2 regions of the Hahella chejuensis KCTC 2396 genome follow, and region 2 is predicted to be linked to the other one. Evidence: predicted binding sites of a transcription regulator. Region 2 holds the regulator's gene; the other holds the start of a gene.

Region 1 (5,605 bases), 3.4 Mb from region 2:
CAGGTTTTGTGTCATAGTAGTGAACGGGGACGGCGGTATCCCGTCCGAGCAGGCTCCGTCTTTTGGCTTTAAGTCGATGGGATCGAAACCGACTGGAAGGCGTCTGTCGGAGTCTTGCAATTTAAAGTTAATGCTGTAAACATCGTTCGGCCGCTGATGACGGCGGCCGGCGAATAACGCCCGATCCTGTGTGCGCCTGATGGCGTGTAGCAGTATGACGTCAGGAGGCCAGGACATTTTCGTTATGAAGCAATGTAAGCAATAAAGGTGAATTCCAATGCTTTTTTCCAAGCTCCTGGGAGAAGTTAGCGACTCAGTATGCGATGTAGAAATCGCCGAGGACTGGTCCCAAGGTCGCTCGACCTTTGGAGGTCTGGTGGCGGCGTTTATCTACGAAGCCATGCGCCAGTCGCTCTCCGAGGATCGCCCTCTGCGTGAATTTAATATCTCGTTTGTATCCCCCGTCGCTCCCACCAGACTGACTGTCGCCAGCGAACTATTGCGCGAAGGCGGCTCAGTAAGCCAGGTGTTGGGCCGCGCTATTCAACAAGGGGAGGTGAAAGCCAGCGCTTTCGCCAGTTTCGGCAAGGCGCGGGACACCATCATCAATGCATCTGGGGAAGCGATGCCGGAAGCGAAGGACCCTGATCAGTGTATTGAAATGCCGTACATCAAAGGCGTCACGCCTGAGTTTACCCAGCATTTCAATTACTACTACGCCTACGGCAACCTGCCGTTCTCCGGCGTGCAGTCGCGAGAAATGGGCGGCTGGGTGCGCTTTCGTCAGCCGGAGCCTGCGATTACTCTGGGCCACATACTCGGACTGGTGGACGCCTGGCCGCCAGCGACCTTGCCTTGGGTGAAAACGCCGGTTCCAGCCAGTACGCTGACTTGGTCTATCCAGTTCCCGCATCCAACGCCAACCATACAGCCGGATGAGCTGTGTCTGTATAAGGCATACGTTGAGCAGGCTTCGGAAGGGTATGCTTATACCCGTTCCAAGCTTTGGAACGCCAAAGGGGAGTTAGTGGCGCTCAGTCAGCAGACCGTAACGGTATTTGGCTAAACGGCGCGGAGCGAGTCATCAGGCTCGCTCTACAAAGAAAACAGGTCAATCTGCCTGGATGCGCCTGGTGGTGTGAACAGGTCCGTGCGCAGTGGGGAGTCTCGTCGAAGATTAAGCCCATTGCGTTTGGCGGCGATGCTGAAACGTTGTTCGATCAGGCGGGCGAAGGGACCCACTCCGCTTTGGCGAGTGCGGAAATCAGACTGATACAGCTCGCCATTCCTGCACTCCCTCAGTAGATTGAGCGCTTTCTCTTTGCGCAGCGGGTAGTGCTGTTGGAGCCAGTTTTCGTAAAGCTCCTTTAACTGATGAGGCAGCCGTAACAGGATATAGCCCGCGTTGAGCGCGCCGGCATTGGCGCATTGGGTGACGATATCCTCAATCTCCGGGTCGTTGATGCCGGGAATCACCGGCGCCACCATGGCCCCAACCGGAATGCCTTCCCGGCGCAAGGTCTCGATAGTCTTGAGGCGCGCTTTGGGACTGGCGGCGCGGGGCTCCAGGATATTTTTCAGTTTCACGTCCATGGTGGTGACGCTGATCATGACTTTGACCAGATCCTGAAACGCCAGCTCCCGCAGAAGATCTATATCCCGCAATATGAGATTGCTTTTCGTGATCAGTGTGACCGGGTGTTTGGTCTCGACCATGACGCTCAACAGGTTGCGGGTTATTTTCAGGCTTCGTTCGGATGGCTGGTAAGGGTCGGTGTTGCCCCCGATAGCGATGGTTTCGCAGCGGTAATTGCGCTGATCGAGAAAGATGCGAAGTTTTTCCGCGGCGTTGGTTTTGCAGTAGATTTTGGTCTCAAAGTCGAGGCCCAGCGACAAATCCAGGTACTCATGGCTGGGGCGGGCGTAGCAATAGACACACCCATGCTCGCAGCCCTGGTAGGGATTGATGGAGTAAGTAAAGGGAATATCGGGCGAATTATTCTTGCTGACAATGGACTGACAGCTTTGCTGGATATATTCCGTCTGCGGGTGCTTCTGATAAGCTTCGTCGTGGACTTCGCTCCACGCGGCGAGCTCCGCGGAGTCGATCTCACTGCGCTGCGATTGAAAACGATTGTGTGGGTTGGTCCCGGTTCCACGCCCTTTGCTTGCTTCGCCGTATTGCATAATCTGCCTCCAAAATACTGTTTAAATGTACAGTATTTTGTTTGGGGACGGCAACAGAAATTTCTGCGGTATGTTCGGATCGTAATTTCGGGCTCAAACATAAATGATTGTAAGCTTTCGCGTAGGATGTTAAATACGCTTTTGCTTCAGTGGGTTAGGAATATATGGTGATTTAATGCGTTGGGGAGTGTGTCTTTTGCTACTCGGGGCGGCGACGGTTTTCGCCGAAGAAAATGAGGCGCCTATATTGGCGTGCTATGAATTAGACGATATACAGCAACGTCTGCAATGCTATGACAGGGTCGCAAAATCCTTGGGCGAAGAGGACGAGCCCCAAACGAGCGCGATAGAAGCGCATCATGAGGACCCCCTCGGTGATATCAGGCAGCCAAGCGACATCGACAAGCGCTTGGAGTTTGAAACCTCTCTCTCAGACAACCGCTTTCTGATTATTCCTCATAAGCCCAACTACTTGCTGTTGTACTCCTATGTGGACGACCCCAACGAAATGCCTCATAGCCCGACCAGAGAACCCATAATGGAGCTGGAGAGCCAGAAGCATTCGGAGACTAAGTTTCAGATCAGTTTCAAAGTGCAACTGGCGCGTAACTTTATTCCCGAGCCGATGAGCCTATGGTTCGCCTACACCCAGGTTTCGTTCTGGCAGCTGTATAACCAGTCGTTGTCGGCCCCTTTCCGGGAAACCAATTACGAGCCCGAACTGATCTTTTTGTTCCGTAATAACCTGAGCCTGTTCGGCTACACCTCCGAGCATTACGTGTTGGGATTGAGTCATCAGTCTAATGGGCGCACCGAGCCGGCGTCACGAAGCTGGAACCGCATCTACACTGCATTTCTGTTCAACCAGGGCAGCATGACTTTCAGCGTCAAACCCTGGTGGCGTCTGCCGGAAAGCGGTGATGACGACGACAACCCCGACATTCACAACTATATGGGGTACGCAGAGTTTGGAGCGACCTACAAGCATGATGAGAACGTGGCCAGCCTGCGCCTGTTCAACAACTTCCGCCGTAATGACAACCACACAACGGTGCAGCTGTCTTATAGCTTCCCGCTACAAGGACGCTTGAAGGGGTATATCGAGTATTACGATGGGTATGGCGAGAGTTTGATTGACTACAACCATCGCACGCAAAGGATTGGCTTTGGGGTGTTGCTCACAGACTGGTACTAAACGTCAAGTGAGCCCGCCAGCCCGAAGCCGTCGCGTTTTTTTAATTATTTTGCTTTTGCTTAATTTTCAATAACAAAATACCAACGCGGCTTAAACAGCTTAAATTCTCTCGAAATTTAGAATGACTCCATACAGATGTGATGGAGAACGTGGGAATGAAGCAGAAAGTCGTCGCCGCTCACCCTTTAATTGAACAATATATCACGCCACTGTTTATCGCATTTATCGCCGCCTGTATGCTCGGCCTGCTTGTCAGCGCCTGGCGTTTCGGGGGGATGCAGAGCCTGTTTAACGCACAACCCAGCCATAAGCCACTGCTGCCGGACGCTGACGCCTTGCACGCCGCCTACTATTCCAATGCAGATCCTATTCACGATATGGATCGCTTTCCAGGACATGTGCCTCAGTACGCCTACGCCAAAGAAGTGCGCAAGGTGGCGGTGGAGTTGGACTTGGAAGAAAGTCTGCTGTACGCCGTCGCCAGGACAGAGTCCAGTTTTCGACCAGACGCGCGTAGCGACAGGGGCGCTGTGGGCCTGATGCAGGTGGTGGCGGGAGCGGGAGGTCGTGAAGCTTACAAACGTCTGTATAAAAAGTCGCGCAACCCCACAGAAAAAGAACTGGCGGACCCTTACACCAATCTCAAGCTGGGCGGCGCTTATCTGAAAATACTGAGACATCGCTATTTCGGTCAGGTTGAAGATCGGATGGCGCAGACGATGCTGGTTTTGGCCGCCTACAATTGGGGGCCGAGCAATGTGCGTCGCAAACTTATCGGAAAATCTCCGCTGCAAACCCGGGAGCAAGTGCTAAAAGCGCTGCAGCAGGGCGCGCCGACTGAAACATATCAGTATGTCAGGAAAGTAATGCGCTATATGGATGAGTTCGCCAGGCTTTCCGGTCGGCCCGCGTAGGCTTGTTGTTTTTAGTCGCCTGCGGTGACTCGGGTTTCCAGCCTGTGGAAAGTGGCGTTAGGGATGAGCGTATAAGCTCTTATTATGTATGAGAGGGCGGATAAATCCGGCTACTGCTTTTTCTTGATGGTTCTTACTGCGGCGATAATGCTCGCCAAAACAATGCTGGCGCTTAAGTAGTAGGGCGCCGCCTGCCAATGTCCTGAAATGAGATAATCCATCGCCATCATCACCAGGAACGCGCTCATGCAAAATGGAAACAGGAACGGGGCCAGTTTGGCTCCGAGCACTGGAAATTTTGCTGGAAGCTGCGGAGCGGAAGGCTTGGCTGCGGCCAACTGCTCTTTCTGTTGCACGAAAATTTTGAATAACAAGTTAGCCTCCTTTGTTAAATGGAGTGAGGCGATCTTAGTGATTGCAGACCTTGCTCAAAATGCGTACAAGCCGCTACGTAGCAATGCGAATTTGACTTTATCTTGGGTCAGACCTTGCGTAGAGTACGGGTTTTGACAAACCCGAATGACGAGCTGAGCGAGCATTTAAGAATCTATGAGCATGATGTTTGAAGAGGGGATTGAGCGTCGTCCGCTAAAGGAATATACGGAAAAAGCCTACCTTGATTATTCCATGTACGTCATTCTGGATCGGGCGCTTCCCCATATCGGCGATGGCCTGAAGCCGGTGCAACGGCGCATTGTTTACGCCATGTCCGAACTTGGCCTGAGCGCGGCCGCCAAGCATAAAAAGTCCGCCCGTACAGTCGGCGACGTGTTGGGTAAATTCCATCCTCATGGCGATTCCGCCTGTTATGAAGCCATGGTGTTGATGGCGCAGCCTTTTTCCTATCGTTATCCATTAATCGATGGTCAGGGTAACTGGGGTTCCGCGGACGATCCAAAATCGTTCGCGGCCATGCGTTACACCGAGGCTCGCTTGGCGAAATACGCGGAAGTGCTGCTGAGCGAAATAGGGCAGGGTACGGTGGACTGGGTTCCCAACTTTGACGGCAGTCTGGATGAGCCTTCTTTATTGCCGGCCCGTTTACCCAACCTGTTATTAAATGGAACCACCGGCATCGCCGTCGGTATGGCGACTGACATTCCTCCTCACAACCTGCGGGAAGTAACGCAAGCTTGCATTCATATGCTGGACCACCCGAAAGCCACGGTGGAAGAGCTGTGTGAGTATATAGAAGGCCCGGATTTCCCGTCAGGCGGGGAAATCGTCACTTCTCGCAGCGATCTGCGCCAGATCTACGAAACGGGGCGCGGCTCAGTCAAAATGCGTGCGAAATACACCAAAGAAGGTC
Region 2 (5,605 bases):
TGCAGATTACTGTCGCACGCCGCCGTCAGATAAAGCCCGCCCCACTTGGACTCCACCTTGCCATTGGCTTTCAACTTGGATAGATCTTGCGAAAGCTGCTCTAAATAGGCCTGCGCACTTGAAAAATCGACCGAAGGCGTCGCTCCGCCCTTGATCTTGGCGCCTTGGGCCATGCCATGCTGCACAGCATCGCCAATGTCTTTGACGGAGCCGCCGGCGATCACATTGCCATAGTACACGCGACCGCTGGGAAACTTGATATCGCCCCCGGCGATCAGGACATCGCCCGCTTCAGACGCATTCAGCTTATCGCCCACACTGTAGTTATTCAGGGTGATGTCGCCACCGACGGCGAGACGACCTTCCACATCGGAGGACAAGGCGTCAAACACGTCGAACACCAAAGCGTTATAGCGCTGTGCGGGTCCAAAGTCTTTGGCGGAAACCTGAAAGCTGAACAGACCGAGAATGACGGTCGAGAGAAAGGAGGCGACATACTTAGTCATTTAACTATCCTGATTACATCCTGATCGTGGGGCGGTCTGCAACGCCCTGAGTAGGGGGCAAACCGAGCGACGGCGCGATTATACGGATTGGAAACGACAAGAGTAGTCTTGTAATAAATTTTTATTAATATTTTACAATTGACAGTCTATTTGCCCCAGACCTTTGTACATTATTAATCAGGCAGACAAATAGCTTCCTACTATTTGTCTGCAACAACAGGGCCTGCACATGTCAGACCCTGTCACCCGCGGCGCAGGCGCGCGGAATAAGTATGTAGACCCCCTTCGTTTAGTGCGAAGCTGTTTACGATAGCGAGATAAGCCATATATTTTTTGTTTCAGATGCCAAAGGTCTCATCAATGTTACTTATCTAACGGCATAACACGTAGCAGTGGATTATCCCTTCCAAACCAAAAGACCTAGACCATACCCCCTCTTGCCCCACCATAACAAGACAAATACCATTTCCTTCCAAAAACACAATTGCACTAGCCCTTAGGGCATCATTGAACACAGGTTTAAGGAGTAACAGTGAATCAGACGTCCCCTTCGCAGAAGGTTGTTAACGACTTATTCCGCATCGCGGAGTTGCTGCGCTATACCGAACAGATAACCCCTTACGGGTATGCCTGGCTGATGGAGTTCTGCGCAAATGTAGAGGCCAAGGAGGATGAGCAGCAATTTAGCCGTCCCATCCCCTCAATTCAGCCAATGACCGACATCACTCCAGAGCCTTCTGCAGCGACTCAGTTATCCCGCCGAAACGGCTAAAGAAACCGCCAGCACGGATATAACCTATACGCCAGGGATTTGGCTTTTACTTTAAACGCCAGAAGCGACCTGAAGCTCCTTCCTCACTTTCCCCATCCACTTTGCAAACCCCGCATCCAGTTCTTTCGCTTCGTCATCAAGCCAGTCCTGGTAATCGTCATATCGGCCAAGTCGGAACCATAATACTAATCGCTCAATGTCGTCTGGACGCTGCTCGAACATGTAGCGCACCGCCCAATAGCCCCAATGGTAAATACGCGACTCATCGCTATTATTAATCAGGCAGCCAAATAGCTTCCTTCTATTTGGCTGCAACGCCAGGGCCTGCACATGTCAGGCCCTGTCTCCCGCGGCTAGCCGCCGCGCAGGCGCATCCATGCGCCTGATCATTAACATGCCAATATCATTGCCATGTTAATAATCAAAAGGATCGCCCTCATAGAAAACGCCGGTCGATGAAGGCGTCATTGTCATGGCCTTTATCGTAGATATTGAAAAGTTCGTTTCACGCCGAGTCATAGCGCCCACCAAAGTCAGTCAACGAGCCCCGCCGCCCTTCGACCATGTTATCGCGCTGACAGTGAGAGTGAAAAAGACAACGCCAAAGGGGCTCTAAACCATCTGTTCGCAGGCGTCATTGCAATTCCTAAAGAGATTTACAGCCTGATTAAAGAGTACGTCGCAGAGTATGAAAGTTACCGCGCGGGCAGTGAATATATACCGATAAAGTTAATCGGCCTGTCTAATAAAAGCGCCAAATTGTATCAAAGCCGCCAAGCCAATAGCGCACAAGCTAAACCAAATGCTACATCGCCTTACCGCCATACATGCGCATTCTATCCAGCCACTGTTTTCGGGGCTTGGCGTCCGAGTCTTCCACCGCGCCAATCAGCGACGTTTGAATCGGAGAAACCCCACAAATACCCAAGATATTACGCTTTAGACTTTTTAAACTGTGAGCGCGATAAAACCAGCGATAGATAAACGCAGGCATCCCCATGGTCACGACTATGCGCGCCCTGCGTCCTTTCAGTAGCCGCCTGGGCCACTTACCTCCCCCACTTACCGCAAAGCCTGGTCGTAATGTCTGCTCCAGGAACGCCTTTAATACGGCGGGCATGCCCCCCATCCATAGCGGATAAATAATAAACAGACATTCAGCCCACTGGATTTCTTTCTGCGCAGCGATAATCACCTCCGGCGGAGACTGTTCTTCAAATTCCCGCTTTGAACGCAACCAGGGAAAACTCATTGTCGATACAGCCAACTTACGCACCTCATGTCCCGCCGCCTCCGCCCCTTCGGCGTATGCTTCAGCCAAAGCATGACAAAAGCGGCCACCCTGTGGGTCAGGATGCCCCTGAATAATCAAAATGCGTGACGCCATAAGTTGCTCCCAGAAAGTGTAGTCAGCTATTCATATTTTCTCGATTAACAAAGATAGTCATTTGTTGTCGATCAATATTCATCAGCTTTGCTTGATCCGCGACGCGCCATATCAGTTTTCATCTTAATCCTCAGTTACTTAGACATTTTTTCTTTACTTGCCCACACCATTACTGTATACATAAACAGACATGGATAAACATATAGTGTACACAGATTTTTATCAGACCTTTTGGGGTCGCCGGAGGGTGGAGTGATTAAGCTAACCAAGCGCCAGGAACAGGTTTTACAACTGATTCGCGAGCATATTGAGGAGACGGGTTATCCACCTACCCGGGCGGAAATTTCCAATCGCCTGGGGTTTCGCTCCGCTAATGCTGCGGAAGAGCACCTGAAAGCGCTGGCGAAGAAAGGCGCTATTGAGATGGTTCCCGGCGCCTCGCGCGGCATCAGGTTGCCGGCGTCGGAAACGCAAAATCAGGGCATTCCGATTGTTGGTCAGGTAGCAGCGGGTTATCCCATTCTGGCGCAGGAAAATATTGAAGAATATTGTGAGCTGCCCCCGTCCTTCTTTACCCCTTCCGCCGATTACTTTCTGCGTGTCAAAGGCATGAGCATGAAGGACGTGGGAATTCTCGACGGCGATTTACTGGCGGTGCATCGCACGACCGATATCCACAATGGTCAAATTGTGGTTGCGCGCATTGGCGATGAAGTGACGGTGAAACGTTTCCAGCGTCAGAAAAACAAAGTGCTTTTATTGCCGGAAAACGAAGAGTTTGAACCCATTGAAGTGAACCTGTCGCAACAGCCTTTGGACATCGAAGGACTGGGCGTCGGCGTTATTCGCCGCTAACAGTGAACCGACAAAGCGCCGACTGCCTCTAATGGGCAGTCGGTGACATTAATGTACGGTTTTCGGTTTTTCTTCCGCCTCTGACTGACGAATCGCCTCCTCCCGCATATCTCCTACCAGCTTAATGGCCGCATTAATCATAGCGTGTGCGACAGCCGCATCATTTTCCGCCAGATATGCCTTAGCTTCCTGACCAAAGCTGATTTTCACCAAATGTTCGCTCCCGCCCCCCATGGGTTGCAAAGCGAAGTCTCCATTCGGCAGTTGAACAATTTCAAAGAAGCTTGATGCCATTTCCAAATCTCCTACTCGTAAGTTCTCACTGAAATGTTTTCCATCGTTCCAATACCTGGGAACGAACATGTCAGCAAACTAGCCACAGGCGCCTCATTCATTTTCCTAAGCTGTTATCAGTCGAGGCCTGAGAGGGTTTCTTTCATTCAAGCTTACCTCTACCACTCAAAACTGTGCTCTCTCACCTCGTTGATAAACGCCTGCATGAACTCCAGTATTGCCGCCGCCTCCATTGCAGATACGGTTGACGTGGCGGCGATAATATTTTCATCCTGCGGCGTTTCATTTTTTCGGGGACGAGATATTTCCCCATATTGCTTCAATAATTGAGCCAACCAGGAATCTGGTTGGGCCGCCGCCAGTTTCATGCTGATAACTTCTGGCGATTCGACTTCCAACTGTCCTTCCAAGTCAGCGAGCGACTCGATCTTAACTTTGATGCGACGTTGTTCGGCAAGTTCGTTCAAGAAACCGACATATGCCTGTTGAAGAAAACGCAAAGCCGCACGCCCTGCGCATTCTCTTTCCGCCACGGTTGAAGAGGTATCTTTCCACTGCAATTGCAGCTTGGCGAAAAACAGATTTTCATTTACGTAAGTCAGCCACTTTCCAGACATACCTTAAGCTCATCAACAATCGCTTTTTATTAGTGTATAGGTTTTTAACCATAAGTTCTTTAATAAAAATTTCCCCTCCGAAGTAATTCCTGAGGCGCAATTCCGATTCGCTCAGGCGCCTAAATTCCCTACCATTGCTGTCTCATCCAACTCAGGTTTCCGCGAAAAATGGCGACAAACTATCAGCAGAGTCTTTCTCATAGCTTAGCACCCGATGCCGGAGCTCGCCCCTTACACAAGTTAACGTTCAGCAGCAACCCGCCATAAACGCTAACAAAGGCGCTAGTGAGAAAACTAGAATAATATTTTAGACTGCTATAATTTTGTCCAGGGAGAGAAAGTAAGGGAACTGTCTGTTACTTCCAGAAAGAGAGTGAGAAAGACATGGCTTATAGCCGTAACGCAAAAAAAAATATAAATAACGCACTGGTATTACTCGTATTTTCACTAATCGCGCAGAGCGCTCCAGCTAAGGCGCCGCCGGATCAGACGGCGCGTCTGGATCGGGATCTCACGCCTCTTGGCGCTGAGAGGGCCGGTAGCGAAGGAGGTGAAGTGCCGCCCTGGGATGGAGGCATTAAACAACCGCCTGCGAACTATAATCCAGATAAGTGGCATGCCGATCCTTTCGATGCGGACGTTCCACGTTTCATTATTAACGCCGGTAATGCTCAAGACTATTCAGATAAGCTCACCGAAGGGCACAAGGCTCTTCTGCAGAAGTATCCAAGTGATTACATTCTGAAAGTGTATCCCAGCCGTCGCAGCGCGTCTTATCCTGACCACGTCTACGCCGCCCTGAAACAAAACGCCGCCAAGGCGGAACTGATGCCTCGCGGAACGGGCGTTAAGGGCTCTCTGATCACCAGTCCGTTTCCGATCCCCAATCAGGGGGTGGAGATCATCTGGAACCATATCCTGCGTTACCGAGGCGAAGAGGCCGCCTTCCGTTCTTCGTTCGCCGCCACGCTCCCAGACGGCTCCTACACGCCGGTGACGACCGACTATGAGTATTTCTTTGTCTATGCTCAGCAGCACAATCGACCGGAAGATATCGACAACAAAATCTTCTACCTCAAAACCGAGGTAGTGGCTCCCGCCAAGCTCGCGGGCACCATGAACCTGGTGCACGAGACGCTGGATCAGATTCGGTCTCCGAGACAGTCCTGGGGCT

The links. The regulator LexA, encoded in region 2, represses DNA repair genes until DNA is damaged. The targets are predictions, from matches to a motif close to TACTGTNTANNTANACAGTA.
Region 1: a site for LexA is predicted at 2,203-2,222, ahead of HCH_RS24295 (PA0069 family radical SAM protein). Genes of this name have one in related genera too.

The regions. Positions count from the first base shown of each region.
Region 1 covers NC_007645.1:5,544,762-5,550,366, reverse strand. The annotation lists gene HCH_RS24300 (acyl-CoA thioesterase) at 278-1,066, shown strand; gene HCH_RS24295 (PA0069 family radical SAM protein) at 1,096-2,187, opposite strand; gene HCH_RS24290 (phospholipase A) at 2,363-3,382, shown strand; gene HCH_RS32705 (transglycosylase SLT domain-containing protein) at 3,538-4,296, shown strand; gene HCH_RS24280 (hypothetical protein) at 4,407-4,670, opposite strand; gene parC (DNA topoisomerase IV subunit A) at 4,846-5,605, shown strand, end outside.
Region 2 covers NC_007645.1:2,107,523-2,113,127, reverse strand. The annotation lists gene HCH_RS09390 (Ig-like domain-containing protein) at 1-506, opposite strand, end outside; gene HCH_RS09385 (hypothetical protein) at 1,039-1,278, shown strand; gene HCH_RS09380 (collagenase) at 1,330-1,608, opposite strand; gene HCH_RS09375 (NAD(P)H-dependent oxidoreductase) at 2,084-2,665, opposite strand; gene lexA (transcriptional repressor LexA) at 2,918-3,520, shown strand; gene HCH_RS09365 (hypothetical protein) at 3,569-3,814, opposite strand; gene HCH_RS09360 (DUF6586 family protein) at 3,973-4,431, opposite strand; gene HCH_RS09355 (DUF1329 domain-containing protein) at 4,816-5,605, shown strand, end outside.